Regions from separate parts of the Shewanella colwelliana genome, predicted to be linked through region 2. Evidence: predicted binding sites of a transcription regulator. Region 2 holds the regulator's gene; each other region holds the start of a gene.
The links. The regulator sigma-54, encoded in region 2, starts transcription at its own class of promoters, with help from an activator protein. The targets are predictions, from matches to a motif close to GTTGGCACGNNNNTNGNNT.

Region 1 (10,132 bases), on a different contig from region 2:
ATCTGTGAGTAACACATCTTCATGGCAGGTTAAGATGCCATCTTTACTGGCCGCTTGTAATAGTTGTGAATGCTCAAGCAATACCTTGCCTTCAGCAGATGTGTCATCATTGCTTTTACCTCGGCCATTATCTAGTACGAAACCTCGGTTAGGGTTTTCTCCTAACTGATTGAATCTATGACCACGTTTAAACCCAGTTGGATTGACCAAGGGTAACAGACTGAGATTAATCTGCTGAAATAACTCTGGCTCTAGTTCATTGAGGAAATGTAGCATCCCCCATGGCCCAGCGGCTTCTTCACCATGAAACCCTGCACTAATGAGTAGTGAAGGCTGTCCCGATTTCTGTGCGGGTGATTGATACAGGTTGAGCGGATAACGGCCAGCATCGCCTAGCTTTCGCTCCAATAAACCGAGTCGAGTCACTTGCTCATTTAAGCGGGCATAAAAGGTGCTGATATCGTTGCTATCACAACTGAAAATATCGCTTTTCCACGTGTAGCTTTGAAAGGGCTCTCGACTCGACATAATTGATTCTAAGTTAAATTAACGGCTTGCTCATGATAGCAGTTTAGGCATAAAGATAAATCATTTTAGGCACTAGTACGGGTTAATTATTGTAGGTTAAACCTGAGAGTCGATTAATGATGTTCAGTGTGCGTGTTGAGATAAAGAAAGGGCTAATTTCTGTTCGCTACCACGTTGCATGTTTAGTCAGATTAAAGTGAGATTGTTCTACTGAGACCATTGCATGCCATTGGTTGCACCATAATGGTGCGAGGTGAGCCGGTGTTAAGTTAAGCTATTGTTATCAGTGGCTTGTATGTTGTGGCAGTTGACGGGAATCTTAGTTTCGACTGTAGTGACTGAATTGATTTCAATAATACCGTCATAGTCTGCGGCGAAACCGTCAATGAAAGCGGGATTGCAGTCGCGGGAGATGGGAGAGATCTCGGCCTCAACATAAATCGGTTGATAGGGCTGTGATCTTTGCTCGCTGAGGGTCAAAGCGAGTTGATTGAGCTGGTCTGTGGTTGGTGTGGCACGTACCCAATATACTTGCTGACTATCACAGAGCTGAAAGGCGGCAACTTCATGCCCCCAAATATAGAGGCCAGCCGTGGTTGTGGCTGGGGCGATTCCAGCTAGCGCCGCCGCATTGGTTAATTCAATATTGTCAGTTTTAGATTGAACACAGCTACAACCAATCAAGATGAGCATTAGACTGCTACCTAAGATCAATCTATTTAATATCATGCACCTATCCCTTTGTTGTTGGCTTGGTTCACACTTAATGTTGGATCGCAAAATACATGATTAGTGCCCCGAGTATTGCACCAATTAGGCCCGCCGCGATAAGTAGTGCAGGCTGATTGTAGATGGAGATTGACCGGAGTTCGTCAGCGTTTGGGTGAGGCACAGATCTCAGTGTTGCTTGATCAACCTCGAGTACCGCGCATAAGCCCAAAAGGGTTTCACTCGATGCACTGCCCTCTTTTTCTACCCGCTGTATAGTGCGAATACTGATGTCACAAGCATCGGCTAAGTGTTGTTGAGTCCAGCCTCTTTGCTGGCGCAGTTGTTTGACACTTTCTGCGTTAATATCCATAGTTTTGCTCTTGTCCTAGCCAAAAAGTTTTGCGGCAATGAGCCCTGCCAGTGCACCTGTGATTATGCCACCGATAAAGAATAAGCCTATCTTCTTCAGAGAGGTCGAAGTGGTATCTTGGGTATAGGCTTTGGTTTCGGTTTCGAGCAGTTGCTCATTTTTATAGAGTGAGCAGACAATCTCACCTTTGAGTATGCTGGTGACATTGAACTCGACTCGATAGTTATCTTGCGCAACGTTAAATTGATGCTGACTGTGACGACGATAATTTCGCAGTGACGAGATTAGTTGATCATTAAGATAGACCGATTCTTTACCTGAATAGCCCGAACCGTGTATCGCAAATTGGCGATTTTCATCACGGAAGTAGAACCAATAGCCATTGGTTAACGTGACTTTGTCTGAGTGTTTATCCATGTGGTGGGGCTGTGCTGCGTTATCCATAATATGCTCCAAATCTTGCCAGTTGTGATTGAGGAGTGCAAGTGAAGCATAGGTAAGGTAAAAAAACGCCGACAGGGTTATGACAGACAGTTATCTGTCATATGACACGAGAGGTGTCACATGGATTTTATCATAATAATAACAAGTAATTAGTTTGGCGATGAGTGTTAAGTCCACCCATAAAAAAACCGCCCGTTAAGGCGGTTTTTTTATGGGTTCTAACGGATTACAAGCTGTAGTAAAGCTCGAATTCAACTGGGTGAGTAGTGCGAGACACTTGCTCTGCTTCAGCTGTTTTCAGCGTGATATAAGAGTTGATGAAATCTTCACTGAATACATCACCTTTAGTTAAGAACTCACGGTCAGCATCTAGACACTCAAGTGCATTCTCAAGTGAAGTAGCAACTTGTGGTATCTCAGCGGCTTCTTCTGCAGGTAGATCGTACAAATCTTTATCCATCGCTTCACCTGGGTGAATCTTGTTTTGGATACCGTCAAGGCCAGCCATAAGTAGCGCTGCAAACGCTAAATATGGGTTAGCGGTTGGATCTGGGAAGCGAGTTTCAATACGACGTGCTTTCGGGCTTGGTACCACTGGGATACGGATAGAAGCACTACGGTTACGTGCAGAGTATGCAAGCATAACTGGTGCTTCAAAATGTGGAACCAAACGCTTGTAAGAGTTAGTGCTTGGGTTAGTGAAAGCATTAAGGGCGCGAGCGTGCTTAATAATACCACCTATGTAGTAAAGTGCTGTTTCACTTAGGCCAGCATACTTGTCACCAGAGAATAGGTTAACACCGTCTTTTGCTAGTGATTGGTGAACGTGCATACCGCTACCGTTGTCACCAACGATTGGCTTAGGCATGAAGGTTGCTGTTTTGCCATATGCATGTGCCATGTTGTGCACGACATACTTCAGGATCTGGATTTCATCAGCCTTTTCAGTAAGTGTGTTGAAACGCGTGGCGATTTCGTTTTGACCCGCAGTCGCCACTTCGTGGTGATGCGCTTCAACAACTTGACCCATCTCTTCTAGTACTAGACACATTGCGCTACGCAAGTCTTGTGAAGAGTCAACGGGTGCAACTGGGAAGTAACCGCCTTTAACGAACGGACGGTGACCAGTGTTACCATCTTCGTAGTGAGTTCCTGAGTTCCAAGCGGCTTCTTTAGCATCTAGCTTAACGAAACAACCTGACATGTCAGTACCAAACTTAACATCGTCAAATAGGAAGAATTCTGGCTCTGGACCAATCAATACGGTATCAGCGATACCCGTTGAGATGAGGTACTCTTCTGCTTTCTTAGCGATAGAGCGTGGGTCACGGTCGTAACCAGTCATAGTGCCTGGTTCAAGAATGTCACAACGAATCAGTGCCGTCGTTTCTTCGGTGAAAGGGTCTAATACAAATGTTGTTGGGTCAGGCATTAATACCATGTCTGACTCGTTAATGCCTTTCCAACCAGCAATTGATGAACCATCGAACATCTTACCGTCTTCAAAGAAATCGGCATCAACCTGGTGAGATGGAATAGAAACGTGCTGCTCTTTACCTTTAGTATCGGTAAAACGCAAATCAACAAACTTAACTTCAAGTTCTTCTAGTTGTTGTAAAACTGATTCAACTGACATTCTAAAGTCTCCGAGTAGGGTAGAGGGGATGCCCTTCTTATAAAATTCAACTTAGCGCTTAACGCGGTTCTGGCTATTGTAAAGCTAGACTCGTGCCAACATTCTAAGTTGTTGATATTTATGGGTTGATTGATAAGTGACAGGACTGCCATCAGCATTTCTGCACCAGAATGGTGCGGTATTTGCTTTATGGTGGTGCAATATCCATATTGGTGCGCACCATGATAAACATGACTATTCATAGCTGACTAAAAAATAATCCTGTGCGAGAGCCCTCGGCTAGAGTAGAATGGCACGTTTTTGATTGCAACAGCTATTATTAAAGCTGTTATCAATACCCTATTTTTTTTTGATGGTAAGAGGTTTATCCGTGTTAGAGAATTTACGTAACATCGCCATTATTGCACACGTTGACCATGGTAAAACAACCTTGGTTGATAAGTTGCTGGCACAGTCAGGAACCCTTGAAACTCGAGGAGAGGCCGCTGAGCGGGTGATGGATTCGAACGATCTTGAAAAGGAGCGTGGAATCACGATTCTTGCAAAGAATACTGCCATCAAGTGGAACGATTACCGCATTAACATCGTCGACACTCCTGGTCACGCCGACTTCGGTGGTGAAGTAGAGCGTGTTCTTTCTATGGTTGACTGTGTATTGCTATTGGTTGACGCGGTTGATGGCCCAATGCCACAAACTCGTTTCGTTACTAAGAAAGCATTCGCTCAAGGCCTAAAGCCAATCGTTGTTATCAACAAGATTGACCGTCCAGGTGCTCGCCCTGATTGGGTTATTGATCAAGTCTTTGACCTGTTCGACAACCTAGGCGCTACCGATGAACAACTAGATTTCCCAATCGTTTACGCTTCAGCGTTAAACGGTTACGCAACCTTAGATCCAGAAGATACTGGCGTAGATATGACGCCACTTTTCGAAACTATCGTTGAAAAAGTTTCATTCCCAGATGCTGACTCGGAAGGTGACTTCCAGATGCAGATCACTCAACTTGATTACAACTCATATGTCGGTGTTATCGGTGTAGGTCGTATCAAGCGTGGTAGCGTTAAGACTAACCAGCAAGTGACTATTGTCGGTGCTGATGGTAAGCAACGTAACGGTAAGATGGGCCAAGTATTAGGTTACATGGGTCTAGATCGTACCGAAGTTGAAATCGCTAACGCGGGTGACATTGTTGCTATTACTGGTCTTGGTGAACTTAAAATTTCTGACACTGTATGCGCAGCCGGTGCTGTTGAAGCCATGCCTGCATTGTCAGTTGATGAGCCAACACTAACCATGACTTTCCAGGTCAACACTTCTCCATTCGCTGGTAAAGAAGGTAAGTACGTGACTTCACGTAATATCCTTGAGCGTCTAGAGCAGGAGCTGGTGCACAACGTAGCACTACGCGTTGAAGAGACTGAGAGTCCAGATCGTTTCCGCGTATCAGGTCGTGGTGAACTTCACCTTTCAATCTTAATTGAAAACATGCGTCGTGAAGGTTACGAGCTAGCCGTTTCTCGTCCAGAAGTGATCATGAAAGAGATCGATGGTGAGATGTGCGAACCATACGAAACCGTTACCGTTGATGTTGAAGAAGAGCATCAAGGTACTGTTATCGAGAAGCTTGGTACTCGTAAAGCTGAAATGAAAGATATGCAGCTTGACGGTAAGGGTCGTGTTCGTATCGACTTCGTTATCCCAAGCCGTGGTTTGATTGGTTTCCAAACTGAGTTCCTAACTGCGACTTCAGGTACCGGTCTTATCTATCATTCATTTGACCACTATGGTCCACATAAAGGTGGCGAGATTGGTCAACGCGCTAACGGCGTATTGATCTCTAACGCAACGGGTAAGGCACTAACATTCGCTCTATTTGGTCTACAGGACCGTGGTCGTCTGTTTATTGGTCATGCAGCTGAAGTTTACGAAGGTCAAGTGGTGGGTATCCACGCACGTTCTAACGACTTAACAGTAAACTGTCTTAAAGGTAAGCAGCTTACCAACATGCGTGCGTCGGGTACCGATGAAGCGCAAGTATTGACTACGCCAATTAACTTAACCCTTGAGCAAGCGCTTGAATTCATCGATGACGATGAGCTAGTTGAAGTAACGCCACAGAGCATCCGTGTTCGTAAGCGTTTCTTGACTGAAAACGAGCGTAAGCGCCACAACCGTGGTTCAAAAGACGCTTCTTAAGTCGGCAAGGTTATTGAGTACTGTATTGGTGCAGTGATAACCCCGCGATAAGCATTAAAAAGCCCTGAACATCTAGATGTTCAGGGCTTTTTGTATTGACTCGGCAGGCCTTTTTTAGGGGATAAGTAGAGCGATTACAGGGATGAAAAGTTAACTTGGGGCAAGTTCTCAAATCCGGGTTTGGCAAATAAGTAACCCTGCATTAATTCAATTCCAGCACCCTGTAACCAGAGAAACTCAGCTTCAGTTTCTATGCCCTCAGCTAACGGCGTGATATTGAGATCGCGAAACATGTTCAGGCAGTTTGCAACGATCGACTGGCGCACTTTGTCGGCATTTATATTGCGCACTAGCCCCATATCCAATTTGATAATATTTGTCTGAAAATCTGCTAGTAAACCTAATCCCGCATAGCCTGAACCAAAGTCATCGATGGCGGTTTTAAAGCCTAACGATTGATAATACGCCACGATACGTTCTACATGTGTACTGTCTTCAATTTTTTCCACTTCGGTGAATTCAAACATAATATTTTGGGTGGGAAAGTTGTACTTTTTAGCTGCTTCTAATGTTGTGCGAATACAGCGCTCAGGCTTATAAATGGCGTTGGGTAAGAAATTGATACTTAACATTGACGTAATGCCAAGCTTTGCAGCTAAGGCTATTGCCTTAATTCGGCACTGCTGATCAAAAGCATAACGGTTTTCATTGTTTACTCTAGAGATGATTGAATAGGCCGATTCATTATTCAGGCCCCGTACTAGCGCCTCATAGCCAAAAATACGCTTAGAGCGACAGTTGATGATGGGTTGAAAAGCCATGGTAAAATCAAAGTCTAAGTTTTCTCCCTCAGAACAATTACTACAAAGCACTCTCTCATTATTCATTGAACTTCTATCCATTGCAGTATTGTGAGATCCAAATTTAAGACTAGTCTTTTAATGTCATTAACGCAATGCAGCTATGTATAAAGGTATATAATTCATTGGGTTATGAAATTATCGGCCGCCTTCACCAAGATTAACTTCAGCATTTGTCGCTGAATTTTTTCTTAGCACTACTGCTATATATCGCTGTTGGCGTGGTATCCCTAGCGTGTTAAAAATGGGTAAGAAAAAGCCACTTCAATAACGCTAGTGAGCCTAATTGCCTCAGCCTCCCGTATTGGCCGCTATATTTCGTTATGTGCGTACTTCCTGCTGCCAATAATTGTAAAGGGTTTCAATATCACAAGAGCAAAGATGCTTAATTCCTCCCTTTAAAACGCTCTCAGGCCAATTCCACCACTGCATTTCAAGCAACATGGCTATCTCTGACTCCGCAAAGCGGAACTTAATATGTTTTGCAGGATTTGAGCCGACAACCTCATATGGTGCTACCTCTTTGGTTACGACAGCTCTACTTGCAATGATGGCGCCATGACCTATTTTGACGCCAGACATAATCATTGCTTCTGAACCAATCCAAACATCATTGCCAACTACAGTATCGCCTGCACGTTGAAATCCATCTGTCGCATCGGCGAAAACTTCATTGTCTTGGTAAAAGAATGGAAATGTACTAATCCAATCATTTCTATGTCCTTGATTTCCCGCCATCATAAACACCGCACCGGAACCTATTGAGCAAAAACTGCCGATAATAAGCTTATCGACATCATCTCTGTCTGGGCTGAGATAGCGAGCGCAGTCATCAAAGCTATGGTTGTGATAATAACCAGAATAGTAGCTATGCTTGCCCACTATGATGTTTGGGTTTGCCACTTGTTGCTTTAACGGGAGCCCCGAAAAAGGAGATTCAAAATAATTCATAACCTTAATTTACCTTAGAAGCACGTACGCTTTGTTAGCTGTTTTTGGCACTGGCGACTTTCTATGTAATTAAACACGTGCCCTTTTTTGGCACTGTATCAAGATCAACTCTATTTTTTGTTAACGGCTGACGCTACGAATCAAACGGTTGTTGCCATCAGCTGCAATTGATTCAAACTGGGTGTCTAATTCTTGATAGATATCCCAGCGCTCCTTTGCCAGTGCCGCAGCAATACGGTCAATGACTTGTAATTCGAGCGATTCAACCCTTTTCCCTTTCCAGAGTTTATCTGCCAGTGCAATGAGCAGCTCTTCAGTAGAACAATCCATTTCATGCCAGCGAGCATGGGACATACAACAGCGAGCTATCTTGGGCGAAACACCTTCACTAAGAAGAATTCTCTCTCCTTCTGGTTCGTGCTCTGAGCCGGGGGCCGTCATTTCTTGGGCGTGGGTAATTTTTCCTATATCGTGAATAGCTACCCCAATTTTTACAAACTCCGAATCAATCGGCACCCCTAACTGCTTACATTTATCCAGAATTAAATCTGCCGCTTCTCCGACGAGCTTAACATGAGTTAGTAGGTGCTCCGATGCGCCCAAATTACTCATAAGCGTTAGTGCATCAACTTTTGAATTTAACACCAATACTCCTTTAGACAGTTAACGTTCCGTTTAAAGCACGGGGTAGCTGTATTTAACATCAAAATGGCCAAACTTTCATTGGAAGGTGTTAATGCCCTATGGCATTCAAATGTTGGATCAAATACATCCTGATCTCTGTTGGCGTCTGACTGACCCAATATCCGCAGCTATAGGCAATAAGCGGGAGCATAAACAATATCATCAATAGCATAATCATCAGCCCTCGCCCAGATAATTGAATGCCGTTACGGGTGCTGAACTGAAGCGCTTCTTTCTTTGGACAGGCCGATATACAACGCATACAAGCTTGGCACTCATCTGAGCGGATATTTGCTTGAGTATGGACATTGATGGCAGCAGGACAGGCGCGAGTGCACTTATCACAGCTCATCCCTCTAGATTCAATCAGGCAGTGCTTGGTATTTCTACGAATTTTAAACGGACTGAGAAAGCTTAGTAATCCTAATAGCGCACCATAGGGACAGATGTAACGACAAAAGCCTTGGCGTCGCCAAGCGGCCAGTCCTAAAATTATGCCAAAGCCTATGAGTGTAACGAGCCCCGGAGTAATGAAAAACAGCGCCATCTTTAAGTCGGCAATCTTATGATAATTTCCGTTTAGGTATTGGGGTAGTGAGGCTGTTGGCATGGTAATGATGATATACAGCAGGCCAGCGAGCAGTAGATATTTGAGCATGCGCAGGGGCCAGTCGAGCCATTTTGGGGGTAATAACTCAGATTTAATGAAGCGTTTTCTGAATTTATAAAGATACTCCCCAGCTAAGCCCAGCGGGCAGGCCCAACCACAAAATGCGCGTTTGCATAATAAACCGGTCAGCAATACTAGCGTTAGCATCACCGCTGCAGCAGGATGGTTTTGATCCCAAAGCCCTAAGGTGACAATTGCCTTGATTTCAATGCCGCCAGCAATGGGTAAAAAGGCATCGCCTACGTCGGGACGCATTAACCAAGGAGTAATGCCCATTTTTAGCATGACGGCATTGGCCGCAAATTGAATCCCAACGAGCAGCATCGATAGGGCTAACAGGTGTTGAATCACTTCCCGTTGGGTGTTGATACGTTGTTCACCGTTTACCCATTGTGGCCAAAGCCTACCGAGCACGCCGATGGCCGCCGCAGCAAGCACAAGGCATAAAAATAGTGGCCAATAGAGTGTGCTGACGGTCGCCGCAACGAGTGTGGCTGCGCTGGCAATCGCTCCCCATTTCTGGCCACTCCAGTAGAGTAAGCTGGTGCTATAAATCAGTGCCAGCATTAAGGTTAACGATTCAATCATGCTCATTGTGAGAAAGTCCTGTGACAGTTTGTATCATTAGGAGGCTGACAATGCTTATTAGTTCTTGCACGGTATTGAGACTGTGGTAAAGGTCACTAAATTTTGTCGGGCCGTTACTATTTTGATGATCAATGTCGCCTTATTGCTAGCTTGTAACATCTGATACTGGGTATGCCTAAGCACGGGTAGGATGTTTTTTGACGAGTAGATAGCGATCTCGGTCAATGGAACTCGCATTTATACTGTGGAAGGTCGTGATGTTCACTCTTTAAAATTGTTTTAATTCAATTGATTAAATAAAAATTAAACTTGTGTGTGGTTTCATTTTGTTTTGTTTTTTGACCTTGGTGATACAGATTAATACATTGCGCCGCAGTGGTAGTGCAATGGCGCTACGTGTTTAGTGAGTGAAGCTGTGAGTGCTTCCTAGGTAAAGGTGTTTATGTTGCGTTCTGTGTTGATGGTAGGTGTATTGGGGTTAGCGCTTGTTGGG
Region 2 (10,132 bases):
ACGCTCAAACGTGAAATACCCATGATGTTAGCCGCCACCGCGATTGCAGGCTATTTCCTACATGATGGCCAGCTCACACGTATCGAAGGTGTGATGCTCATGACGCTGTTTTTTGGCTTAATGGGCTACCTAATTTGGCATGCCGTGACCAATAAAGAGGTCGATAAGCTTGCCGATGATGCTGACAGTGAAATTCCTAAAGATGTGCCAACGTTAAAGGCTATGCTGTGGTTAGTAGTTGGTATCATTCTGTTACCCATGTCAGCAGACTGGATGGTACAGGGTGCAGTTGGCATCGCCAAAGCTTACCATCTGTCGGACCTTGTGATTGGATTAACCATTATTGCTGTGGGGACTAGCTTGCCTGAACTGGCCGCCTGCGTCGCTGGCGTTCTCAAAAAAGAGGATGACCTGGCCATAGGTAATATTGTTGGCTCAAACTTATTTAACATTCTTGCTGTGCTCGCGCTGCCCGCGTTAATTGCGCCCGGCGCTGTCGATGCCGCCGCTAGCAGCAGAGATTTCTATATGGTAATGGCAACAAGTAGTGCCTTAGCCATACTCATTTTACTAACAGGCAAAGCTCGCCAACTTAAACCTTGGCATGGTGGCTTGTTATTAGTGACATTTATCGCGTATCAAGTGGTACTTTTTCAATCTTAATTTTTCGACTACGCGAACTGACTAAACAGAGAGAACACTATGGTAGATGCAAATCAATTACGCCAATGGGGACGCAATGTTATCGACATTGAGCGTAATGCCCTTGATAACCTGTATCAATATGTCGATTCGCTAGAATTTGTCAAAGCCTGCCAACTTATCCTCTCGTGCACAGGTAAAGTGATTGTGATGGGCATGGGGAAATCTGGCCACATTGGCAACAAAATATCAGCAACGCTTGCGAGTACAGGTACGCCAGCCTTCTTTGTTCATCCAGGTGAAGCCAGTCATGGCGATCTCGGCGTGCTCAGTGAAAATGATATTGTCCTGGCAATCTCTAACTCTGGTGAAGCCAGTGAAATTCTCACCTTGATGCCAGTAATAAAGCGCATGGGATTACCCGTCATTGCCGTCACAGGCAAACCCGAATCAAGCATGGCTAACCACGCTGTGGTGCATCTATGTATCGAAGTGCCTGAAGAAGCCTGTCCACTTGGGTTAGCCCCCACCTCTAGCACCACCGCAACATTAGTGATGGGTGATGCCCTAGCTGTTGCTTTGTTGCAGGCTCGAGGTTTTACTAAAGATGACTTTGCCCTTTCACATCCAGGCGGTAGTTTAGGACGCAAGTTATTATTAAAGGTTAGTGATGTGATGCATAAAGGTGATGAACTACCGCAGGTATCGCAAAATATCTGCATCACCGATGCACTTTATGAAATATCCAAAAAAGGCTTAGGCATGACGGCTGTCGTTAATGATGATGGCCAATTGGCGGGTATCTTTACCGATGGCGATCTACGCCGCGTTATCGATGCCGAAGTTAATCTTAGAACCACCTCTATCAGTGAAGTCATGACCCATGGCTGTGTTACTGTCAGCGATGGCATCTTGGCCGCCGAAGCACTGAAAGTGATGGATGAGAAAGAGATTAACGGCCTAATTGTGACTAACAAGCAACAACAGCCCATCGGTGCATTAAATATGCTCGATATGGTTAAAGCAGGAGTGATTTAATATGTCGCATCAAGGTTTATATGGTCCTGTTAGTGATACCGTATGGCAAAAAGCCAAACAGATAAAACTGCTTATTTGCGATGTAGACGGTGTGTTTTCCGATGGTTTGGTTTACATGAGTAACAGTGGTGATGAGCTCAAAACTTTCCATACCCGCGATGGCTATGGTGTGAGGTCTCTGCTCACCAGTGGTATTCCCGTAGCTATCATCACAGGGCGTAAATCACAAATTGTCGAAGATCGCATGACCGCACTCGGCATCACTCATATCTACCAAGGCGTTGATAATAAGATGGTGCCTTATGAAGCGCTATTAGAGCTTTATCAAGTCAACCCTGAGCAGGTAGCTTATATTGGTGATGATATGGTCGATCTTCCTGTTATGCAGCAAGTTGGCTTATCCGTGTGTGTGGCCGATGGCCATCCCTATGTCAAACAGCATGCAGACATGGTGACTCATATCAATGGCGGTCACGGTGCCCTCAGAGAACTGACCGACCTCATCTTAGTCAGCCAGGGCAAATTTGAATCGGCTCACGGTATGAGTATATGAACAGAGTCACGCTGGCAATTATAGCGTTTTTTGGTACGGCCTTAATTCTCTATTGGCAGGTGCAAACCAAGCGTGGCAATGAAGCGCTGAACATAGATGTCACGGATCGCCCAGATTATGTCATCAATGATCTAAAAAGTGTGCAGTACAATGAACTGGGCCAGCTCAACAGCCGCGTATCAGCCAGCCACATGGAACACTATTCTGATAAGAATATGACCTATTTTACCCAACCGGTATACTTGGTCTATCCTGACGAAGGCAATGCACAGTGGCGTCTACGTTCGACAAAAGGCACCTTAGATAAAGCCAGTGGACGAGTGAAATTAGAAAATAATGTTATCATTGATGCCATTAGCCCTGAAGAGCCTATCCAAACGATAGAAACAACCTATCTAGAGTTAGATCTCAACACCATGATAATGACCTCTGATCGCACCATTCGGATCACTGGTAATGACTTTCTCATTACGGGCAAAGGCTTATATGCCGACCTTAATGCACAAAATGTAAGACTGACGAGTCAGGTAGAAGGAACATATGAAACTAAATAACCTTATTCTTGCCAGCATGCTGACACTCATTAGCTTCAGCAGTGCCGCCAAGGTCAACGACCTCATGCAAGAAGTTAAGATCTCTGCCGCTAGCCAAGAAGCTGACATCAAAAACAATCAGATTATTTTTAATGGTCCAGTTGAAGTCACCCAAGGTTCAATCAAGATCAAAGCCGATGAACTGCGCGCCTTTAGCAAAGAAAATAGCACTGGCCGAATCTTAGTCGCCACAGGTAATCCTGCCACCTACTCTCAAGTGATGGAAGATGGCCGCCCAGCTTCAGCTAGCGCCAAAGAGATCCGCTATGAGCTATCGACTCGCACCTTGACGTTGGTAGGCGATGCAACACTAGAGCAGGAAGGTAGCCAGGTCACAGGCAATCAAATTCGTTACAACATTGAACAACAGCAACTTATCGCAGAAAGTACTGGCAATGACCGAGTGATCACCATCATTCAACCGGAAAATTACCAAGAAGAGATAGATTCAGGCAATGAACAGCAGCCTGAAAAGCAGGAAAAGCAATGAGCGAAAAAACCTTAAAAGCGGTTAACTTAGCCAAGAGTTATAAAAGCCGTGCCGTGGTTCAAGATGTCAGTTTAACCGTTAAAACCGGCCAAATTGTCGGCCTACTCGGACCTAATGGTGCAGGCAAAACCACCACATTTTATATGGTGGTTGGTTTAGTCCAAAGTGATAAAGGGCGGATTTTTATTGATGAGGATGACCTCACTCTTGACCCTATGCACCTACGTGCGCGCAAAGGCATTGGTTACCTACCACAGGAAGCCAGTATTTTCCGTAAGCTTACCGTGCGTGACAACATCATGGCGGTGCTGCAAACGCGCAGCGAGCTCAATAATGATGAGCGCGAAGAGCAACTAGAGCACCTGCTTGAAGAGTTTCATATTACCCATATCAGAGACAGCTTAGGCATGGCCCTTTCTGGAGGCGAACGTCGCCGAGTTGAAATTGCACGCGCTCTGGCCGCTAACCCTAAATTTATTTTGCTAGATGAGCCGTTTGCGGGGGTTGACCCAATCTCGGTTATCGACATCAAAAAAATCATTGAACAGCTCAAAAACCGTGGACTGGGTGTGTTAATCACCGACCATAATGTACGAGAAACATTAGACGTGTGTGAAAAGGCCTATATCGTTAGCCATGGCAACTTAATCGCTGAAGGCACACCTGCAGAGATCTTGGATAACCAACAAGTGCGAGCGGTGTACTTAGGCGAACAATTCAAGCTATAGTTAATTTAGAAGCGCTATAACAAAGCGTATCTCCTTGACCAAAGCGGAGTATGGGTTACCCGCTTACCTCAAGGAATAATCAAGCTTTCTCATTTAAAAAATTAAAATCAAGGGAATAGCAGTACGATGAAAGCGTCACTTCAGCTCAAAATGGGTCAGCATTTAACCATGACTCCACAGTTACAGCAGGCGATTCGTCTGTTGCAATTGTCGTCACTGGAACTGCAACAAGAGATCCAACAAGCATTAGAATCTAATCCGTTACTCGAGTTAGATGAAGAGCAAGAGGGTGCCAACACCGAATCACAGCAAGATGACGGCGATAACTTTGATACTAACTACGATAACAAGATTGAAGTTGATTCCAGCCAAGATAATTCGAGTTTAGAGACGTCTGACGCCCTGACTCAAGATTCCATGCCCGATGAGTTGCCCGTAGATACCACTTGGGATGAGATGTATACCGCTTCCCCCAACTCAAGTTCTGGCGCAATGCGTGATGACGATATGCCTTTCCAAGGTGAAACTACCGAGGGCCTCTACGAACACTTAGAGTGGCAAAAAAATCTCACCCCTTTTTCAGACAATGACTTGGCCATCGCCACCGCAATTATTGACGCTATTGATGAGCGTGGATATCTCACCCAAAACTGTGATGATATTCTTGAAGCTATGGGCGACCCTGAAATAGAGCTCGATGAAGTTGAAGCAGTTTTAAAACGTGTGCAACACTTCGACCCCATAGGCGTAGCCGCTAGGGACTTAAGTGAATGCCTCACGATTCAGCTAACACAATACAGTAATGACACGCCACACATCGACAATGCAAGAATGCTTATCAGCGAACACTTAGACCTGATCGCAGGGCGTGATTTCCGCTTATTGATGCGCAAAACTAAGCTAAAAGAAGATGATCTGCGTGATGCAATTGCGCTGATTCAGACTCTGAATCCACGCCCAGGATTAGCCATTACAGCCAGTCGTGATGAGTACGTGATCCCAGATGTTACAGTGACCAAGAAAAAAGGCCGCTGGGTGGTTGAGCTAAATCCAGATAGTATGCCTAAAATTAATGTTAACCAGCATTATGCGGCAATGGCACGAAGTACCAAGAGCCAAGCTGACGGACAATTTATCCGTGGTCACCTTCAAGAAGCAAAGTGGTTTTTAAAGAGTCTAGAAAGCCGTAACGACACACTACTTAAAGTCACCAACTGCATCGTTGATTTCCAACAGGGTTTCTTTGAATTTGGTGAAGAAGCGATGAAGCCCATGGTGCTCAATGATATCGCCGAAGCGGTTGAAATGCATGAATCCACTATCTCGCGTGTGACCACCCAAAAATATATGCACACCCCACGCGGTATTTTTGAACTAAAATATTTCTTCTCCAGCCACGTTGGTACCGATGATGGTGGAGAATGCTCATCAACAGCGATACGCGCCTTTATTAAGAAGCTTGTTGCTGCTGAAAACCAGAAGAAACCATTAAGCGATAGCAAAATGGCACAATTATTGGCTGAACAAGGGATTAAGGTCGCTCGACGCACCATTGCTAAGTATCGAGAGGCGATGTTGATCCCGCCGTCGAATCAGCGCAAAAGTTTATAATCAACAACTGGAAACCGGAGGAGTAAATTTATGCAAATAAACCTGACTGGGCACCACATCGAGATAACCCAATCTCTACGGAACTATGTTGAAGAAAAATTTACAAAACTTGAACGACATTTCGATCAGATCAATAATGTCCACGTTGTATTAAATGTCGAAAAAATGCAGCAAAAAGTTGAAGCTAAGTTACGTCTCCGTGGTGGAGAAGTCTTCGCAACATCAGAACATTCGGATATGTACGCCGCAATAGACTCCCTGATAGACAAGTTAGATCGTCAGGTCATTAAACACAAAGAGAAGCTTACTAAACATTAACGATGGAACTTAGTACCATCCTGCAGCCGGAGTGCACTACCTGCGCGACCCCGGGCAGTAAGAAAAAGGTACTGGAACTTATCAGCGACTTAGCCGCTGTCCAGTACCCGACCCTCTCCTCTCAAGAGATATTTGAAAGCCTTCTGGCGAGAGAAAAAATGGGCAGCACAGGTATAGGTAATGGTATCGCGATTCCCCATGGGCGACTCTCAAGTATAGAGCAACCAGTGGCTGTTCTCGTAAAATGTGCTGAACCTATTGCATTTGATGCAATAGATAATCAGCCAGTCGATATCCTTTTTGCATTACTGGTGCCCGCAGATCAATGCGAGCAACATCTTAGTACTTTGGCCGCCATGGCTGAAAAGCTCAATGATAAAGCCATCATGAAGCAGCTAAGAAAAACCCAGGATGAGGCAGAACTCTATCAGGTGATCACTCAATGAAGTTGGTTATGGTGTCCGGCCGATCAGGCTCGGGAAAGTCAGTTGCACTAAGGGTCCTTGAAGATCTTGGGTATTACTGTGTTGATAATTTACCTTTGCAGATGGTGGAGTCATTACTAAACCAGCTAAAAGGCAGCAATGAGTTAGTCGCCATTAGCGTCGATGTTCGTAATATGCCGAGCGGTGATATTCAACTCGAAAAGCAGTTGGCTAACTTGCCTAAAGACACCAAACTACTGAGCTTTTTTCTCAACTCATCTGACGATGTGTTGCTCAAGCGTTACAGTGAAACTCGGCGTCTTCATCCGCTTTCTCGCTCAAAAGTTTCTCTTAAAGAAGCTATTCAGCTTGAAGGTAAGATGCTTGAACCTATCGCTAAGCTCGTTGACCATTACATTGATACCTCTACGCTCAATATTTATGATCTCAGCGACAAAGTACGCGAGATCTTACTTGGCACCGTAGATAAAGAGTTAGTGATCAATTTTGAGTCGTTCGGCTTCAAATACGGAATGCCCAGTGAAGCTGACTTCATGTTTGATGCGCGCTTCTTACCTAATCCACATTGGGAAGCAGAGTTAAGACCACTCACAGGTCTAGACGAACCCGTGCAACTGTTTTTAAGCCAACAACCCTTAGTGAGTAAGTTTATTTGGCAGATAGAAAATCTGTTAGAAACTTGGTTGCCTCATCTTGAACGCAACAATCGCAGTTACCTCACAATTGCCATTGGTTGTACTGGCGGTCAACATCGCTCGGTCTATGTCACCGATCAATTAGCGAAACTTTTCAGCAAGAGTAAACACAAGGTTCAGGCGCGCCATCGAGAATTAAAAAATGGCTAAACTTGAGCGTCAGCTGACAATCTGTAATAAGTTGGGGCTTCATGCCCGTGCCGCCACGAAACTGGCGGTACTTGCCGCAAAATTTGATGCGCAAGTGACTCTGATTCAGGGCGATAAAACAGCGTCAGCGGCGAGTGTTTTAGGCTTGCTGATGCTTGAAACCGGCATGGGTAAAACCATCACCCTGATTAGCGAAGGCAAAGATGCCCAAGCGGCATTGGATGCCATCAGCTCGCTTATCGATGCCAAATTTGATGAAGCTGTATAATCATCACCCAATAAAACCCACAGTAGCCATTACCATTAGCTAGAATCAAATACCCCGTTCATCTAGGGAGGAGCTATGCCGATCGAAGTGTTAGACAGTGATACAAGTGATCAACGTCTAAATCAGCTTACTCAAGCCCTAAGCAGTGGGATGTTTGTCCATGTGCGCAGTATGTTGCACGACATGGCAGCCTCAGATATTGCTTTCATCTTAGAGTCATCACCACCGAGAACACGACAAGTGTTATGGCAGCTGATTGACCAAGAGCATACTGGTGAGATCCTTGACGAATTAGGCGAAGAGCTCAAAGATAATCTGATTAGGCAGATGAGTCCCGAGCGCGTAGCTAAAGCCGCCGAAGGGATGGATACCGATGATCTAGCGTATATTCTGCGTAGCCTGCCAGACAGTGTATTTAACCAAGTATTGCAGTCAATGAGGTCCCAAGATAGAGCCAGAGTAGAACAAGCCCTCTCCTATCCCGACGACACCGCAGGCAGTATCATGAACACTGATACGGTGACACTACGCCCGGATGTCAACATAGATGTAATTCTGCGCTACCTGCGTATTCGTGGCGAGCTACCACAAGCAACAGATATGCTCTATGTCGTCGATAAAAGTGACTGTTTACTCGGTGGTGTGCGTATTGCCGATCTGCTGACCTGCGACCCAAATGCCTCGATTCGTGAGATCATGAATGACGACTTAGAGGGGATCCCAGTCGGCATGGATGACGGCGAAGTGGCGCAGCTATTCGAGCGCCATGACTGGTTGTCAGCCCCTGTTGTAGATGATGACACCAACAGACTTCTGGGCCGTATCACCATCGATGATGTGGTCGATATAATTCGTGAAGACGCTGAGCACTCTATGATGGGTATGGCGGGGATGGACGACGATACCGATACCTTTGGACCAGTACTTAAAAGTACCTTTAGGCGTTCTCTGTGGTTAACCATCAACCTCTTTGCTGCACTGCTTGCCGCCTCAGTCAGTAATATGTTCGAAGGCACTTTGGAGCAATTTGCCACCATTGCCATTTTAATGACCATAGTCCCCAGCATGGGAGGCGTCGCTGGCAACCAAACCTTAGCCTTGGTTATTCGTGGTATTGCCTTAGGGCAAATAGGTCAAAGTAACTCGCGCTGGCTTATTGGTAAGGAGCTGGCGATCGGCTTTCTCAATGGCGTACTCTGGTCGATACTCGTCTTCCTTGCGGTATGGTTGTGGAAAGGAGATATTGCATTAGGGGCACTCATTGGCGGTGCCATGTTGATCAATATGACTGTTGCAGGCTTCGCAGGCGCCAGTATTCCGCTGCTACTAAAAAAACTCAATATTGACCCAGCACTGGCAGGTGGTATGGTGCTAACGACCGTCACAGATGTGATAGGTTTATTTGCTTTTCTCGGGTTAGCGACCCTGTTCTTATTGCAATAAGAACAGCCAATAGTTCATGATTTTCGATACTGGTAGCAAGCGCTCACAGTGCAAAACTTGGAATGACTAACGCAACGCATCATCGACAAATTTTTCACGTGAAATAGGCATAATACCAACGATTACATAAAGAGAGTGGCTATGCACAATACCCAAATATTAATCGTCGAAGATAACCCCGATGTTGCTGGGATATTGGCTGACTTTCTTGAGTCAGAAGGGGCTAGCGTTGATTTTGCCACCAATGGCGAACATGGGTATAACCTCGCCAAGGCCGGTGACTTCGATGCAATCATTCTCGATATCATGCTGCCTAAATTGGATGGACTCTCTGTCGCCAAACAACTACGAGAATATGGCTGTAGCACACCGATTCTGATGCTAACCGCGCTGGACGAAAAAAAAGATCTGCTCGCAGGTTTCAACTCTGGGGCTGATGATTATTTGGCTAAGCCTTTCGATCTCGATGAACTGCAAGCACGCCTAGCCGCGCTAATTAAACGTCATCAAGGCAAGGTTGCAAAAGCCTGTCTTAGCTATGGCCCTCTCACACTCAATAGCGCCGAACATAGTGTCTATCGCAATGGAATCAAGTTGTTTGTGACGCCAACCTGCTATCGAATAATCCAACTACTAATGACTCGCGCGCCTAATGTGGTAAAGCGCGAAGAGATCATTCAGCAACTTTGGGGGGAAGAAGCCCCCAGTGCCGATATTCTGCGTAGCCACATGTACCAATTGCGCAACCAGATTGATAAGCCTTTTGATTACCCATTAATCGTTACCGTCCCCAAAATAGGGTTTAAGCTTGAATCACCAATCCAGAGTGAGTGACAAGGTGCAACACAGCGCGAAGAGTTTAACCCGGAAAATGAGCCTCTATTTTAGTGCCATTGCAGTCTTGGTCGGCGCTATTTTATATGGCTTAAGCCTAACGACACTCTATTGGTTAGAGGATGAATTAAATCGGCGCACCTTAGTGCAAACATCGCCCATGGCTATCAATGCCTTTCGCGCTGGGGCCGAATCACCTTTGCAGCTCAACACCAACATCAAGGCCTATAACGATCTCAATGCTATCCCGCAGCAATATCCGTTCATCAAGCAGCTCCCCTTGGGCTTTATTGATGAACTGCATGACACTTTTACGGATGACC
Region 3 (10,132 bases), on a different contig from region 2:
GGCCCTCAGCACGTTGCAATACAGATCCGAAGTGGCCCATTACATAGTTTACCGCTTCGGGTGTAACAGTTCGCCGATTAGTTTCAAACCTAAAGTCATTATCTGATGGAGCTGTAATGAGTTCAAAGGAGGGGAAATATTCGAAATTGTCATAATTGTCACACATGAAACTGGCCGCTGTGCGAAGTAGTGATTTTGAGTGCTGATTGGCAACTAATATATGTTTGTTTGTCATTGTTGCCGTTAATGGCACTGGTGATACGGTTAGTATAATGTTGATCTTGGGATTTATTGAGGTAAGACGTGATTTTAGTTGTTGTAAATCGGAGCAAATTTCATCATATGTGAAGTTGTGAAACAGATATTTTGTTTCGTTAAACTCTCCTGATATGACGCCTGGGCAGCTTGGATAGAAAACATTGTTTTGATCTTTCCAAGATTCTGTTAGGCCTAGTGTGAAAATGAGTAGATCAGTGTTTTTAAGTGTCTGATACATCTCTTTGGCTGCTAATACTCTGGCCTCGACTAAATCTTCTTTCCTATCGAAACCATTGGGATAAATACTCGGTCTTAACAAGTCATAGTAACGGTTTTTTTCAAAATGTATCGCACATTCAGCATCAAAACCTTTGTTTTCATCGATAATATCAAACCATTGCAGAAAGCATCTTGGCGTATATATGTTACCAAAAGCAAAACTTGAAACTTGACTTGTTTCAATTGTGCTTTGATGGAAGGAATACCCTTGTTTATTAAGCCATCGACCAACATGCTGGGCAAAACAGGAGCCAACTGACGATATTTTTGGATTTTCGGTATGTAATCTTATTTGCGTTAACTTGTCGAATGTCTGCTGGCCAAGCTTGATAGATGCAACGGCACTACGCCAAAAGAAAATTTCATCTCTATTGTTATAGGGAGTTTTGCTGTTTTGCATAAGATTTTTCCTAAATTTGTCCGAAATATCATAGAAAGTAAGGCTAACGACATTTATATGACACATTTGAATCTGTTATGTTTTAAAGCAAATATTATGCCTGCTATGTACTAAATAGGTATTAGATTAAAGTTCTTCTTCGTTTTGCCGATGGAACGAATTGTAGACTGTCCTTACGAAGAACGGCTTGAAAATTGCTAGTTCATCTTACAACTAACCAATTTTTGACATTGAGTTTTGTGATTCTATTTGTGTTTCTTTTGATTTGATAACGTATAAATAATACGTTATCAATTGTATTTTATAGGAATTGTTATGCGAAGTTTACTTTTTATGTCGGTTGCATTGCTGTTGGGAGCATGTTCGACTTTTGACGACAGTGATTCGCAAACTTTAGCTAGCGGCAATAGTTTGCCGTCTAATTCTGCTGTGAATTATTTAACACAGCAGATTGCTAACGAACTCGTCAGACAAAACGATCAACTTACCTCAAAGCAAGCGCTGTTGGTGGCAACGCCAGTGTTGTTAGATGACTTGACCACGACCAACCCTTTGGGGTTGCAGATACAACAAGGGCTTATTACCGCGATGCACGATCATCAATTCAATTTGGTTGATCTCAATGTGGGTGAAAATGTCAGCGTAACCAATGAAGGGGAGTTGTTGTTGACCCGAGATTGGCGCAAGCTACCTGCAGACTTGCCTGTTGAGCACGTGCTGGTATCGACCATGAGTCTGTCGATGGACATGCTAGTTGTTAATAGTCGAATTGTGAATGTGACCAATAATCGAGTGGTGTCCGCGGCGGCGTCAAGTGTGGGTGTTGCCCAACTACCAGGTTACCTCAGAATGGCTGAAAAAGTGACCTCGAAGGATGGTAAGTTACATCGAAATAGTCAGCCTGGACAGGCGGATATCCAAATAATAGGAGCGAACCAATGAAGACGTGGGTTTTAGCTATCGGTCTCTTGTTAGTGGGCTGTGCCTCGCAAGATAGATATATACAGTGGGAAACCGAAGCGCCAGAGTCATTTCCAAAGCTGACAGCCATTGGGTATGCACCACTCGATACACAGCCGGCCAAAGAGCAATCGCAACGGGTGTTAATGGCTATGCAAGCCTCTAAGATTGCTGCTTATCGAGAGTTAGCAGAGCAGGTTTATGGTCAGCAGTTATCGGCATCAAGCCAAGTACGCGACTGGATGCTGTCCGATGATAGTATTCAAGCGTCGGTATCAGGTGTCATTAGAGGGGCTAAGGTAGTCAAAAGCTATCCAGCAGGTGAGCACTATGTGACTGAGTTAGAACTGGACTTTTCTCAGGTTTGGGCGCTGTATCAGCAACAAAATCGGCCACAGAAAGTGAAAGAAGTGACCTATTTTTAAGCTTTATCTAATGAATAAGGTTGGTCTAACAAAAAAAGCCGCGATTAAGCGGCTTTTTTATTCGTTATTTTTAGTCAGTCGTTAGGCTTTTAAGTTATTACCTAGCGTTGAAATAGTCGAGGTTTTACCCTTTTGGTCATAGGTGAGGCTCGAGGCGTTACGACTGGCTTGCAGTGCTTGTGAAAAACGATTTAGGCTGGCCATACTGTGCTCTATCAGTTTGCCATTTAACGCATTGAGCGTTTTACACTCTTCAAGTAGATTGGTTGCGTTTTCGACCTGTTTGACTATGTCGGCATTGGTTTTCAGTTCAGCGTTATCAGGATGAGCCGATAAACTTTCATCGTTTAATTTGATCTCATTTAGCAATTTGGCTTTATTGCTAGCTAGGCCAAGCAACCGATCGGCATCTTGTTCGATCAAGGCGGCTTTCTCTGCTTCAATAACCTCTTTTAGGTTAATAAGTAGGTTATGTTGATTAACGATGATATCGGCTATTGAATTCATAAACGCTTAATTGAGATCCCTTAATTCATTTTCAAACTGTTCGATGTTACTTGCCAGCTTTTCTGCGTCGATTTTGTAACGACCTTCAGCAATGGCAGCTTTAATTTCTTCTACCTTTTTGATATCTACTTCTGGGATATCATTGAGCTTAGCTTGAGCACTTTGAAGTTGCTGCGCTTGAGACGTGATTGAAACTGAATCACCTTTAACCGTTTGAGCCGCTGCACCAGCTGCTTGGCTTGAGCTCTGCTGTGATTTATTAGCTGAAGAGGTGCCAACTCTATTATGTGTGCCCGTATTTACGTGCTTAATATCAATAGCCATTTTGTATTCCAATTTGAGTAAATGAGATCAACATACTTGTGTATCGGCACTTATTCTTAAAGCTTTAGACAAAAAATTTAAATTAGTATAGATTTTCCTGCAATTAAAATCACCTATCTTACATTCTAACTTCCACACTGCCCACGCCAACGACGATGGCATCTATAGTTTTATGTGAGCTACTGTTTTTTATTTGAATTCTATCGCCCAAATTACCGTCTCTGATCGCTTCCCCTGTGGTTTTTATCTCAAAGTTACCTGAGCGCGCGTAGATTGAAACCATGTCACCAGCACACACAAAGCAGAGGTTGCTGCTAAAGATGGGTTGGTTTGGCGCTATTCTGCGTTTAACGCGGGTGCCAGTGACGTTGTCAACCGCATCAAATTGTTGTCCTCTAAGGGTGCTTTGCTCAACGTAAGCTAATGTCACCTGGTCTGCGCTGATAAGATCACCTGGACCTAGTGTATCTGTGGCTACCACTACAGGAAATAATATATCGACTCGGACAGAAATAAATATTTGCCATGGGTATTGCAAGCTGGCGGTATCACAACTAATTTTGACTGTGTTATTGCGACTAATCGCTCTATCACTGGCTATTTCGGCAGTGAGGGGAGAATTACAAAGCGGTGGTGATAGCCTATTGTCTAGGCTTTGGGGGCTAATTTTAACCTTTGCATTACTGGGTGCGGTTATCTTTTCCTCGACAACCGCTATAGCTAAACGTGAGATGGTCGATAAAGAAGGCACACTCGCTTCTTCTGCGGCGATGACTGGCGCAATGGAGAGTGAAACGATTAAGAAGCATATTAATTTTACTTTCATATTGAATAGACTAGCTTGATTAGCCAGATTACGCCTATACTTTGTGGGCGACCTGAATCTTTGACATTTTTTGATAGAAATTAGTGTCATAAATTTGACAAATTTGAGGTCTGGTTGTCATATAGGTAGATAAAGCAATTAGTATGCCTATACTCATTAATATGGATGAGTGCAGGTAAGCATTCACAGGGCAACAAGGCAAAGGCATTATGTCGAGTATTCTTGAATCAGTTAACAAACGTACCCAACTTGTTGGACAAAACCGCTTAGAACTTTTGTTGTTTAAGTTAAATGGGCGGCAAAGGTTCGGTATTAACGTATTCAAAGTAAAAGAAGTATTACAATGTCCACCATTAACAGGACTTCCTAAGCTAAACCCATTTGTTCGCGGTGTGGCTCATATCCGTGGACAAACAATATCGGTAATTGATTTAAGTGCCGCGACTGGTGGCCGTCCAATAGAAGATACCGCGAATTGTTTTATCATCATTTCCGAGTACAACCGAAGTGTTCAGGGCTTCCTTGTTAAGTCTGTTGAGCGCATTATTAACATGAACTGGGAAGCGATATTGCCACCGCCTCAAGGGGCTGGGCGTTACTCTTACTTGACTGCGGTCACTGAAATTGAAGGCGAACTAGTTGAAATCTTGGATGTTGAGAAGATCCTTGATGAAATCTCTCCGGTTAAGACTAAGATAAGTCAGGAAGTTGATGAGAAACTGACTATAGATAGAGAGCGTCATTTCCATATTATGGTTATTGACGACTCGGCGGTGGCGCGCAAGCAGATTATTCGTGCGCTTGAATCGTTAAGTTTGCAGATTGACACTGCTAAAGATGGCAGAGAAGCATTAGAAAAGTTGAAAAGTGTAGCGGCTGAGATGGATAATGTAGCGACCGAGATTCCGTTGATTATCTCGGATATTGAGATGCCTGAAATGGATGGCTACACACTCACCGCAGAGATCAGAGATAATCCGAAACTCAAGGATATTAAAGTCGTGTTGCATACATCATTGAGTGGTGTATTTAATCAGGCCATGGTCGAAAAGGTCGGCGCCAATGATTTTATTGCCAAGTTTAATCCAGATGAGCTAGCAGCTGCAGTGAATAAGCACTTAAGTCTTTAGTTTGAAGTCATTGTTATTTCGGACTAGTTTTGAAGAGTTTGGGTTGTATCAATGAGTTAGCTCATGTATAACGCACAGCTCTTTAACGCTTGCTATAGTGTAACTTGTAGCGTGTTTTCTTTTTGATATTGGGATATCAGGGTGCCGAATAAATCACTTGCTGAAGCAGAGTACAATCAATTTAGGCTTTTTCTTGAACAGCACAGCGGTATCGTGCTGGGAGACAATAAGCAATATTTGGTTCGCAGTCGCCTTGCCCCATTAATGGGGAAATACAATCTACCCTCATTGTCAGAGGTGGTAAAGCATTCGATGAAGCCCACTGAGCGTCAGTTAAGGGCTGAAGTCATCGATGCCATGACCACCAATGAAACATTGTGGTTTAGGGACCGTTATCCGTTTGAGTTATTATCCAATACCTTGTTGCCTGAATACTCTCGGCTTGGTCGTCCCATAAAAATTTGGTCGGCGGCCTGCTCGTCTGGTCAAGAGCCATATTCTTTGGCAATGACCATATTAGAGTATCAACAGCGCAAACCGGGGGCCTTGCCTGGCAGCGCGTCGATTTTGGCGACCGATCTGTCACCGTCAATGCTAGAACGCTGTAAAACGGCTGAGTATGATAATTTGGCTCTCGGTCGCGGACTATCAGATGAGCGTAAGCGGCAGTTTTTTGAATCGACTGGCAGTGGAACTATGATGGTCAAGCCAAACGTTAAGCGCTTCGTTAATTTTAGGGCCCACAATTTGCTTGAGAGTTATACCTTGCTGGGTAAGTTTGACATTATCTTTTGCCGTAATGTACTGATCTATTTTGCGCCTGAGGCAAAGGCGAAAATACTGCGGCAATTTGCTGCCGCACTTAACCCTAAAGGGATCCTGTTTTTGGGCGCATCAGAGTCAATCGCTGGCTTAACCGAAGAGTTTGACATGGTACGGTGTAATCCAGGCATCTATTACCAAAAGCGTACCTAATTACATAGTTTTATACATTTTATCTTTGATTTTTCGTCGTATATGCCAGTAATTTACTGGCATTTTTTATGGCTGAATATTCCTCCTTCATCATAATGCTCACCTAATACTTTTTTGGCATGACTATTGCTTTATTTATTGCATCTGTATGAGGAGGCAATTTTATGGCGATTAATTTTGATAAGGCATTAGGGGTGCATCAGTATACGTTAGGTATACGTTCTGCCCGTGCTCAAGTGATCTCGTCCAATATCGCTAATGCCGATACACCTCACTACAAAGCCAAAGATCTGGATTTTGACAAAGCGCTTCAGGCAGCAAGGACCACTCAAGGCGGCCTCTCCATGAGCAAAAGTGATAGTAAACATTTCGATTTGGCAGCGTTGTCGCAGCAACATATTAGTTATCGCGTACCCAATCAGCCCGACACGGGCGATGGTAATACGGTTGATATTCAACAAGAGCAATCTGAGTTTATGCAAAATGCGCTTGAGTATCAGATGTCTTTGGGTTTTCTAGACAGCAAATTTGCTGGCATGAAAAAAGCACTTAAAGGAAATTAGTGATGAGCTTATTTAATATCTTTAATGTTGCAGGTTCAGGTATGTCGGCGCAGTCGATACGTCTGAATACTACTGCCAGTAATATCGCTAATGCTGATTCAGTGTCCAGCAGCATAGATCAAACCTATCGCGCCCGCCACCCAGTGTTTGAAGCAGAGATGGCCAAAGCAAGCCATCAGCAACAAACATCACAGTCGGTAAAAGTTGCCGGTGTTGTAGAAAGTGATAAACCATTACAAAAAGAGTATTCGCCAGATCATCCATTGGCGGATGCAGATGGGTTTATTTATAAGCCCAATGTGAATGTGATGGAGGAGATGGCAAATATGATCTCTGCATCACGTTCTTATCAAATGAACGTACAAGTAGCTGAAGCGGCGAAATCTATGCTTCAGCAGACTTTACGAATTGGCAAATCCTAGGAGGTAGGTAGTGAGCCTCATTAACCCACTAAGCAGCCAGTCCCCTTTAAGTACTCAAGGTACAAGTGGACAAGGGATAGCACCTGCATCGTCAAGCGGGGCGTCTGCAAACAGCAGTACGACGACGCAGACACAGACGACAGGCAATCCGTTTCTTGATGGTATTCGTTTGCCAGAAGAATCAAGTATTCCTGAAGCCAAAAGCCAAGAGCTGACCCAAGAGGATTTCTTTTCATTATTGAGTCAGCAGTTGTCAATGCAAGACCCATTTAAACCCGTCGACAATGATCAAATGATTGCACAAATGGCATCATTTTCAACGGTCGATGGCATTACCAAGCTTAATGAAGAGATTGTTAATCTTAATACTGTGATGACCTCTAGCCAGGCATTGCAAGCTTCGGGGCTTGTGGGGCAGAAAGTCCTGATTCCTTCAGATACCGGGCATATATCGGCTGAAGATCCATCGCTTAAGGGGATCATCAGCACCCCAGAGGCTATCGACACCATTACGGTACGTATTGAGGATGAAAAAGGGCAATTAGTTAAAACCTATACTGTCGATGGCAGTGCCGGAGGCAATATTGATATTGCCTGGGACGGTCTAGATAAAAATGGTGAGCCTGTTACCAGCGGTAATTATTCAATTAAGGCGAGCGGACGAGTAGATGGTGAGAGTCAAGACTTGGCCGTTTCAACCTATGCACATGTAACGAGTGTTTCATTGGGTACCGCTAGCACTGGGGCGATATTAAACCTCAGAGGCATTGGTGGTATTAAACTTGGTGATGTACTTGCTGTGTCTGAAACATAGATAAGCAACAGTTAGGGCATAAGGTCCAACACGATTTTTTAAATTTTAAAGAGGTGATTTATGTCATTTAACATTGCATTGAGTGGTATTTCAGCATCACAGAAAGATCTCAATACCACGGCAAATAACATTGCTAACGTTAATACTGTCGGTTTTAAAGAATCCCGTGCGGAATTTGCCGATGTATACGCTAATTCAATCTTTGCTAACAGCAAAACGACTGTTGGTGGTGGTGTGACGACGGCACAGGTGGCGCAGCAGTTCCAGCAGGGCAGTTTGCAGTTTACCAATAATGCACTCGACATGGCGATTAACGGCGGTGGTTTTTTTGTGACCTCTTCTGAAGTGGGCTCTCAAGACCTTTCGTATACACGTGCAGGCGCATTTAAAGTTGATGCAAACAGTTACTTAGTTAACTCAGCGGGTAATTTCTTACAAACTTTCCCAGTTGATAAAGACGGTAATTCGACATCGGTGAGTTTGACGACCACTCAGCCTGTTAAGATTCCTGACACGGCGGGCAGCCCACAAAAAACCGAAAACATCGGCATTCAGATGAACCTGAATGCGGGTGAAGCGACGCTAGATCCAGCCGCATTTGATCCCAACAATCCAGACACCTTTAATAACTCAACCTCAGTGACTATGTATGATTCATTGGGTGAGCCTCATATCTTAACCTCCTATTTCGTTCGACCACCAGAAGCTGCCTACACTGGCGAAAGTAACTGGGTTGCCTTCTACGCAGTGGATGGGAAACAGGTCGACTTAGCGGGCGCTGCTGGTACTTACGGTCGTGACACAACTGGTGATGGCGTGGCTGATGCTACCGGCACAGCGGTTAATGCCAGCGGTTGGAAGGGGTCAACGATTTCATTCAATGATACCGGTGCCTATACTGGGAGCGATCCAGCGATTATTACCACAGAGCAACTGGGCGTTGGTGGAGCGAACGTACTCGGTCCTGGTACCGATGGTACACAGACGTTAACGCTTAACTTTAACAACCCGACACAATACTCGTCACCATTTGAGGTCACTGAGTTGACACAAGACGGGACGACAGTGGGTCGTTTGACTAACGTAGAAGTCGGTGCAGATGGTTTGATTAACGCAAGTTATAGTAATGGTTCAACAGTGCCTTTAGCACGTGTTGCGCTGGCGCGTTTCTCTAATGAGCAAGGTTTAACACAGGCAGGTAATACCTCTTGGAAAGAGAGCCTTGACTCTGGTCCTGCGCTGGCGGGTGAAGCTAATAGTGGTACCTTTGGTAGTATTCGCTCATCTGCACTTGAGCAGTCGAACGTTGACTTGACCACAGAGCTTGTTGACCTAATTTCGGCGCAGCGTAATTTCCAGGCAAACTCAAGAACCCTAGAAGTGAACAATACGCTACAGCAAACAGTGCTACAGATCCGCTAATTGCTTAGTTAACATAATGGAATGTGTTGCCGCCACGGCAACACATTTCCGCTTTTTCATTTATCCCTTCCTCTATTCCTTCTATCTGCTTGTATTTAACCGTTAGACGATAACCTTTGTTGGCATGATGTTTGCTTTGTACTGTTATTAGACAGTTTTTAGTTGAAACATTGACGGAGCAGCAAGTGGATAAATTACTCTATGTCGCCATGAGTGGCGCCAAGCAGAATATGAATTCGCTGGCAGTGCGAGCTAACAACCTTGCAAATGCCAATACCGACGGCTTTAAGTCGGATTTAGAGCAAGCGCGCTCTATGCAGGCTTTTGGTGAAGGTCTGCCGACCCGTGTGTTTTCTATGACAGAAAGTCCGTCAGCTAATTTTGGCCATGGTCCGATTAAAACCACTGGTCGGGATTTGGATATCGCCGTGAAAGGTGATGGCTGGCTCGCGGTACAGGGTGCTGACGGCGGCGAAGCTTATACGCGTTCAGGTAGCTTAAGTTTTGACTCCACTGGTTTACTTCGCAATGACCGTGGCAACCCTATTATGGGTGACGCGGGTCCAATTGTATTACCGCTTCCTATTGAAAAAATTGAGATTGCCCAAGATGGCGTGATCTCTGTCCGTCCATTGGGTTCAACTGCTGAAGTGATTGAAGAGGTGGGCAGAATTAAACTGGTTAATCCGGGCAATCAAAACCTGATGAGAGGTGAAGACGGACTGTTTCGTCAAATCTCTGGCGAAGTTGCCGCAGCCAATCCTTTTGTATCGATAGAGAGTGGTGCAATAGAAGGCAGTAATGTTAACGCTGTCGACGAGATGGTG

Region 1: a site for sigma-54 is predicted at 3,771-3,789, ahead of glnA (glutamate--ammonia ligase). Genes of this name have one in related genera too.
Region 3: a site for sigma-54 is predicted at 6,198-6,216, ahead of flgB (flagellar basal body rod protein FlgB). Genes of this name have one in related genera too.

The regions. Positions count from the first base shown of each region.
Region 1 covers NZ_MCBT01000033.1:53,482-63,613, forward strand. Annotated here, with positions in the region: gene BEL05_RS10835 (N-acetyl-ornithine deacetylase) at 1-528, opposite strand, end outside; gene BEL05_RS10840 (COG3650 family protein) at 793-1,257, opposite strand; gene BEL05_RS10845 (helix-turn-helix domain-containing protein) at 1,292-1,609, opposite strand; gene BEL05_RS10850 (hypothetical protein) at 1,625-2,053, opposite strand; gene glnA (glutamate--ammonia ligase) at 2,280-3,689, opposite strand; gene typA (translational GTPase TypA) at 4,060-5,886, shown strand; gene BEL05_RS10865 (EAL domain-containing protein) at 6,021-6,773, opposite strand; gene catB (type B chloramphenicol O-acetyltransferase) at 7,068-7,697, opposite strand; gene BEL05_RS10875 (HD domain-containing protein) at 7,818-8,342, opposite strand; gene BEL05_RS10880 (4Fe-4S binding protein) at 8,431-9,645, opposite strand; gene BEL05_RS10885 (hypothetical protein) at 10,082-10,132, shown strand, end outside.
Region 2 covers NZ_MCBT01000043.1:123,067-133,198, forward strand. Annotated here, with positions in the region: gene BEL05_RS13570 (calcium/sodium antiporter) at 1-663, shown strand, start outside; gene BEL05_RS13575 (KpsF/GutQ family sugar-phosphate isomerase) at 703-1,680, shown strand; gene kdsC (3-deoxy-manno-octulosonate-8-phosphatase KdsC) at 1,682-2,233, shown strand; gene lptC (LPS export ABC transporter periplasmic protein LptC) at 2,230-2,787, shown strand; gene lptA (lipopolysaccharide transport periplasmic protein LptA) at 2,774-3,316, shown strand; gene lptB (LPS export ABC transporter ATP-binding protein) at 3,313-4,044, shown strand; gene BEL05_RS13600 (RNA polymerase factor sigma-54) at 4,171-5,655, shown strand; gene hpf (ribosome hibernation promoting factor) at 5,686-5,973, shown strand; gene ptsN (PTS IIA-like nitrogen regulatory protein PtsN) at 5,976-6,419, shown strand; gene rapZ (RNase adapter RapZ) at 6,416-7,264, shown strand; gene BEL05_RS13620 (HPr family phosphocarrier protein) at 7,257-7,532, shown strand; gene mgtE (magnesium transporter) at 7,608-8,975, shown strand; gene BEL05_RS13630 (response regulator transcription factor) at 9,117-9,809, shown strand; gene BEL05_RS13635 (sensor histidine kinase) at 9,784-10,132, shown strand, end outside.
Region 3 covers NZ_MCBT01000018.1:151,449-161,580, reverse strand. Annotated here, with positions in the region: gene BEL05_RS07450 (GSCFA domain-containing protein) at 1-937, opposite strand, end outside; gene BEL05_RS07445 (FlgO family outer membrane protein) at 1,253-1,879, shown strand; gene BEL05_RS07440 (LPP20 family lipoprotein) at 1,876-2,322, shown strand; gene BEL05_RS07435 (flagella synthesis protein FlgN) at 2,404-2,829, opposite strand; gene flgM (flagellar biosynthesis anti-sigma factor FlgM) at 2,836-3,153, opposite strand; gene flgA (flagellar basal body P-ring formation chaperone FlgA) at 3,272-3,979, opposite strand; gene BEL05_RS07420 (chemotaxis protein CheV) at 4,189-5,109, shown strand; gene BEL05_RS07415 (CheR family methyltransferase) at 5,245-6,084, shown strand; gene flgB (flagellar basal body rod protein FlgB) at 6,249-6,647, shown strand; gene flgC (flagellar basal body rod protein FlgC) at 6,650-7,069, shown strand; gene flgD (flagellar hook assembly protein FlgD) at 7,080-7,883, shown strand; gene flgE (flagellar hook protein FlgE) at 7,944-9,305, shown strand; gene flgF (flagellar basal-body rod protein FlgF) at 9,491-10,132, shown strand, end outside.